Regions from separate parts of the Pseudoxanthomonas sp. JC1303 genome, predicted to be linked through region 1. Evidence: riboswitches for the same ligand, from Rfam matches in the RefSeq annotation. Region 1 holds a riboswitch; the other holds the start of a gene.
What was found. Region 1 has a riboswitch for cobalamin ahead of metE (5-methyltetrahydropteroyltriglutamate--homocysteine S-methyltransferase). Riboswitches for the same ligand answer to the same signal wherever they lie in the genome.
Positions count from the first base shown of each region.

Region 2: linked by a shared signal. The riboswitch ahead of btuB (TonB-dependent vitamin B12 receptor) and the one ahead of metE (5-methyltetrahydropteroyltriglutamate--homocysteine S-methyltransferase) in region 1 are both predicted to bind cobalamin.

Region 1 covers NZ_CP185958.1:1,857,109-1,860,313, forward strand. The annotation lists gene ACORQU_RS08150 (YdcF family protein) at 288-1,097, opposite strand; cobalamin riboswitch at 1,201-1,442, shown strand; gene metE (5-methyltetrahydropteroyltriglutamate--homocysteine S-methyltransferase) at 1,672-3,205, shown strand, end outside.
Region 2 covers NZ_CP185958.1:908,626-911,830, reverse strand. The annotation lists gene btuB (TonB-dependent vitamin B12 receptor) at 1-1,667, opposite strand, end outside; cobalamin riboswitch at 1,814-2,044, opposite strand; gene ACORQU_RS04105 (TfoX/Sxy family protein) at 2,069-2,443, opposite strand; gene ACORQU_RS04100 (GAF domain-containing protein) at 2,440-2,925, opposite strand.

The DNA of each region.
Region 1 (3,205 bases):
CGTGGGGCGGCGGCTTTCCTCAAGGGCGGCACCGGGTCAGTGTCGTGCGTGGGCCGGCTACCTGGCTTGTAAGGAACAAGGAACTCCCAACTACGCTTAAGTTCGACGAATCTGCCTGCATATCGCCCACGCGACTCGAACTCACGCACTGCTGGGCGCTCCGGTCCGTAGGAGCGATCTGAGCGGCTGGGTGATGCCGCGGTACTTCGGCAGATGCCTAAACTCGACAGGGGAAGCGTGGCGCGTTTCAGCGCAGCGCATAGCGTGTCCCGCGCGCCATGCGAACGCTATTGCGCCGGCGGCAGCGTGACTGGGCGATCCAGTGGATGCTGGACCGGATCGGGCATCGCCTTCACCGGAGCGTCGTTCCTCCCCAGGAAGTTGTACCAGTGGTAGCGGGCGATCCCCAGCCACTCGACGCAGGCCAGGTCGGTGATGAGCAGGTTGTAGCTGTTGGGCAGCCAGGACGAGAACGGCGCGGTGTAGTCGCTGCGCGCCGGGGTGGGATGGAGGCCGAAATGGGCGAAGTACAGCAGGCTGCGTCGCATATGCAGGCCGGAGGTGACCAGCACCAGCGGGCCATGAGGGACCTCTGACAGCAGGCGGGAGGTGAACTTCGCGTTCTCCCAGGTGTTACGTGAAGCACTTTCCTCCAGCAGTGCCGAGGCGGGCACGCCGGCCTCGCGCAGCAGCGAGCCGTACAGTTGCGCTTCGGTGTTGCCCAATCCGGCGGGATCGCCTCCGGAAATCAGCACCCGGCAGCCCCGCGTGCTCGCCTTGCAGCTCTCGTAGAGCTGGACCGCCCGCAGGATCCGGCTATAGGCCAGCGACTGCGGCTCGATGCCGCCTTCGTGCGGCAATTTCTGCATGCCCATGCCGAGCACGATGATGACCGAATCCGGTGCCCAGGCGAGTCGGACCGGATCACGTTGACCGGCCTGGGTCATGGCCACGATCCAGCCGGCCAGGACGCCGTTGCCCAGCAGCCAGAACACGATCACCCAGCAGCTTGCGACGACGCCTGCCGTGCGCCTCCAGCGCAAGCGGAACAGCACGGCCGTCAGCAACGCGCCTAAGGCCAGAAACACCAGGGACATCGGCCGAACCCACGCAGGAAAGCCTCATGGTTGCAGATTGAGGGCAAGGCTTCATGTCCAGCGTCCCGACCCCTCCACGGCTTGACGCAAACCGATGCTCCGCATACTGTGCGCGGGCCGAAGGTTTCATCGCTTCATCCCCATGGAGCGATGAATTAAACGGGAATCCGGTGAAGGCGCCTGAGCGCGCCCATTCCGGAGCTGCCCCGCAGCGGTTATTGGAAACGAACCCCGCCAACAGCACTGGTGTCGCTTCAACGCGACACCGGGAAGCGGCGGACAGTAGGTGGCGCGTCCCGCGCCGTGTCCATGAGCCCGAAGACCGGCCCCGGCCGGAAGACCCAGACCGGTCTTCCGTTTCGACCTGGCACCGCTCGCGGGAGCGGCACGGGCACTCCGCTCCCTGCATTCGACCGCGGGCGGGACGGGGTGAGCGTGCGTGTTTCGCGTAGTGGATCCGGTTCGCCCGCGGGGGCGAAGGTCGCTGGCGTGGCACGTCGCAGCCGGAAGTCCGGACGCGTGGCGCGCGGTTCCTTCGTTCCTCAATGCCCACACGCAATGAGGATCCATCCACATGACCATCGTCACCAACCTCGGCTTTCCCCGCATCGGGCCACGCCGGGAACTCAAGCACGCCCTTGAACGCCACTGGAAGGGCGAGGACAGCGCGGACACGCTGCAGGCCACCGCACGCGAGCTGCGACTCAGGCACTGGCACCTGCAGCGCGAGGCCGGCGCCGACCTGTTGCCCAGCAACGATTTTTCGCTCTACGACCAGGTGCTCGACACCGCCTTCCTGTTCGACGCGATCCCGCAGCGCTATCGCGCCCTGGCCGATGGCGACCCGCTTGGCGCCTATTTCGCCATGGCGCGCGGACGCCAGACCGATGGCGTCGACCTGCGGGCGTTGGAGATGACCAAGTGGTTCGACACCAACTACCACTATCTGGTGCCGGAACTGCAGGCCGGGCAAGGGTTCGCGCTACGTGGCGACAAGCCGGTCGCCGAATTCCTGGAAGCCAAGGCTGCCGGCTTCAACACCCGCCCGGTCCTGCTGGGGCCGGTGAGCTTCCTGCATCTGTCCAAGACGGTGGATGGCAGCGACCGTTTCGCGCTCCTCGACGGCCTGCTGCCGGCCTACGCCGCGCTGCTCTCGCACCTGCACGCCGCTGGCGCGGAGTGGATCCAGATCGATGAGCCGATCCTGACCCTGGACCTGTCGACGCAGGTCCAAGACGCGTTGCGTGAGGCCTACGCACGATTGGCGCAGGCCACGCGACCCAAGCTGATGCTCAGCACCTACTTTGGCGCGCTTGGCGACAACCTCGCGCTCGCCGCCGAACTGCCCGTCGACGGCCTGCACGTGGATCTGGTGCGCGCACCCGAACAGCTCGACGCGGTCCTCCAGGCGTTGCCCGCCGGGCGGGTGCTCTCGGCAGGCCTGGTGAATGGCCGCAACGTCTGGCGCACCAACCTGGACAACGCGCTGACCCTGGCGCGCTACGCGCAGGGCCAGCTGGGTGCCGATCGATTGTGGCTGGCTCCGTCCTGCTCGTTGCTGCACGTCCCGGTCGATCTGGACCAGGAAAAGACCCTGGATGAAGAAGTGAAGCCGTGGTTGTCCTTCGCCCGCCAGAAGCTGGGCGAACTGCGCCTGTTGGCCAACGCCCTGGACGGCGTGCCAGACGCGGACGCCGGCCTGGCCGAACAACGCGCCCACCTTGAATCGCGCCGACAGTCGCCGCGCGTGCATCGCCCCGAGGTAGCCCAGCGCGTGGCGCGCCTGACGCCGCAAGACAGCCGTCGGCAATCGCCCTATCCGCAGCGCCGCCGTGTGCAGGAAGCCGCCTTCGACCTGCCGGTCTATCCGACCACCACGATCGGCTCGTTCCCGCAGACCCAGGACGTGCGCCAGGCACGTGCGCGGCACAAGTCCGGCAAGCTCTCCGACGCCGAGTACGACGCCTTCCTGGCGGCCGAAACCGAGCGCTGCGTGCGCTTCCAGGAACAGATCGGGCTCGACGTGCTGGTGCATGGCGAATACGAGCGCAACGACATGGTCGAGTACTTCGGCGAGCAGCTGGATGGCTTCGTCTTCACCAAGCTGG
Region 2 (3,205 bases), 950 kb from region 1:
GCGTTGCCGGTCAGTCCCACGCGGAAGTCGCCGATCGCATAGTCCAGATCCAGCCGCGCCGTGTCGCGTGCGCGACGCGCCAGCCAGTTGTCGTGATTGGCGCCATCGCCGTCGTCGCGCGCGTCGGCGTGGCTGAGCTGGGCGTTGATGTCCAGGCCGGCCAGGGTGATGAAGCCGGTCAGCTCGGCGCCGCGGATCTTCGCCTTGTCCACGTTGACCACGTTGAAAGCCGTGTCGTAGCCGATCAGGTCCTCGATGCGGGTCTCGTAGGCGTTGAAGGTCCAGTTCCAGCCCTGGCCGTACTGCGCCAGCCCCAGGTTGAGCGACTTGCTCTTCTCCGGCTTGAGATCCGGGTTGCTGAAGCCCGGGTAGTACAGGTCGTTGAAGTTGGGCGCCTTGAAGCCGGTGCCGGCGCTGGCGGTGAACTTGAACCCGTCGCCGAAGCCGAAGCCATAGCCCAGGCTGCCGGTGGTGTGCGAGCCGAACTGCTCGTTGTCGTCGTTGCGCACCGAGGCCTGCAGCGACTGGGCGCCGAAGGTGCCCTGGTACTCGGCGAACACGCCGGTGTTGTCGCGGTCGGCCACCTCGTAGTCGGTGGTGCTGGTGACCTGGTCGTTCTGCCAGTCGCCGCCGAGGGTGATCGTCTGGCCTTCGGCGAACTGGTAGTCGGCCTGCGCCGAGGCGGTGTCGCGACGCGTGTCGAAGGTGCTGACATAAGTGCGCGTCCCGGTGCCGGCATCGACGTAGTGATTGTCGGCCTGGTCGTCGTTGCGCCCGGCCTGCACCGTCAGCTTGAACGCCTCCGACGGCGTCCAGGTCAGCTTGCCGCCGGCCACGCGCTGCAGGTTGTCGGCGAGGTTGCCGCCAAAAAGGCTGCCGTCGAATTCGTTGGTGCTGTCGGCGTTGAGGAAGTTGCCTTCCAGGGCCAGCGTGTCGGTGAGGCGGTACCCGGCGCGCAAGCCGAAGGAGGTGTTCTTGTAACCGTCGCGGTCTGGCTCGTCGGCATAGCAGCCAGCGCCGAACGGGGCCTCGGCATTGCCGGCGGTGCCGAGGCAGGCGTTGATGCCGTCGGTTTCCTGGTAGCCGGCGTTGGCCGACAGCCAGCCGCGATCGCCGCGGTAGCTGAAGCCGGCGCTGTGGTTGCGCAGGTCGTGGGTGCCGAAGCCGGCCTGGGCATAGGTGGTCAGGCCCTGGCCACCGTCACGGGTGAAGATCTGGATGACGCCGCCGATGGCCTCGGAGCCGTACAGGCTCGAGCGCGGGCCGCGCACGATCTCGATGTGGTCGATCTGCGCCACCGGCAGGTCCTGGAATGCGGCCAGCCCGGCGGTGACCGAGCCGATGCGTACGCCATCGACCAGGACCAGCACGTGGTCCGATTCGGTGCCGCGCAGGAACACACTGGTCAGCTTGCCCGGTCCGCCCTGGTTGGCGATGTTGATGCCGGCGCGGCCGGCCAGCAGCTCCGGCAGAGAGGTCGCCTGGCTGCGCTCGATCTCGGCGCGGGAGATGACCTGGATCGGAACCAGGCTGTCCTGCACGGCGACCTCGGTGCGGGTGCCGGTCACGGTGACCTGATCAAGGTCGGTGGCCGTCTCGGCGGTCTGGGCGCCGGCATTGGCGGAAAGCCCCAGCGCGATGGCCAGGGAAAGCAAGCGGTACTGCATGGTGTCGTGTACTCCGTCGCGCGCCCCGCGCGCATGGAAAGCAGGGGAGGAGCTGCACGCGAAGGAAGACAGGCGGACGGCACGCGCCTGGGAAGGTCGCGCGGTACCCGCGACGCCCTCCGCATCGCAACCGGTGGTGGGCCCAAAGGGACCCGTGCTGTCAGGCCGGTCTCCGGGCTTGCGAGCTGGAAGTGCTGGACTTCCGCCGTCGCGCCTTCCCGTGCGCCCGAGGGCACACAGTGGCCGATGCGTTGGCATGGCTCGCTTACCGTTGCGGGGGCAGCGCCGGAATCGTCCCCTCCATGGGGCTCACCGGCTTCCCGTTTCAACCCGCGGCGCGGTGCGCGCAGCAGGTCACCTGAAAGCGGCGCGGATTGTACGCGATCCCGGGCCGGCCGACCTCAGTCGTCGTGTCCGCCGGGGCTGTCGAGGAAGTCGAACGTGGGCGCGCTATCGCCCTCTTCGCTGCCCTGGGTGGTGGTGACCGGCGCGGCGGCGGGGCGGCCGCGCGGGGGCGGCAGGGCCGCGGCGGCTTCCTCGACCTGCGCCACCATCTCCTGGCGCCGGGCCTCGGGCACGTCCTGCCACTGGCAGCCGCGCAGTGCGCCTTCCAGGGAGTAGAGCAGGTTGAGGCTGGGACGGAAGCCGGCGCGCTTGATCCGCATGAAGGCGTCCACCGCACCGGCCGCGCGCAGGTCCTCCTCACTGCGCAGGCCGACCTGGCGCAGCCACGCGGCGGACTTGGGCCCGATATTGCGCAGCTGCGTGATGCTCATGCCAGGGCCTCGACCCAGGCGGCGGCGATGGCTTCGATGCCGCGTTGGTCGTCCTCGTCGAAGCGGCCCACCAGCGGGCTGTCGATGTCCAGCACGCCAATCAGAGCGCCCTTCTTGACCAGGGGCACCACGAGCTCCGAGCGCGAAGCCGCGTCGCAGGCGATATGGCCGGGGAAGGCTTCCACGTCGTGCACGCGCTGGGTCTGGCCGGTGCTGGCGGCCGCGCCACACACGCCCTTGTCCAGGGCGATGCGCACGCAGGCCGGCAAGCCCTGGAACGGGCCGACCACCAGCTCGGTGCCATCAAAGAAATAGAAGCCCGCCCAATTGAGGTCGGGCAGCGCGTTGAAGAGCAGGGCCGAGAGGTTGGCCGCGTTGGCGATGCGATCGGCTTCGCCGTACATCAGGCCGCGCGCCTGCTCCAGCAGCTGGGCGTATTGCTCGGGCTTGGTGCCCGAAAGGGTCTGGCTGGCAAATGACATGGCACGATTCTACGCCGCGCCTCTGGATTCGGACTGTCATTGGCGTTGCGCATCAACGCGGTGGCGCGGTGGCGCCCGGGACACGCGCAGGCGGTCGCTCGTGGTGGCGTCGGCGCGCCCGGGGACAGCCGCGCGGGCATAAAAAAAGCCCGACAGGGGGAGGGACCTGTCGGGCCGGGATTTGTGCGGGGGGAGGGACCCACACAAATTGGGGTGCGTGGCGTGAAACGCCTGCGCTGAATCGGGATCGTGTCGCTGGCGAAGAAGTGGCCGGTGGCTC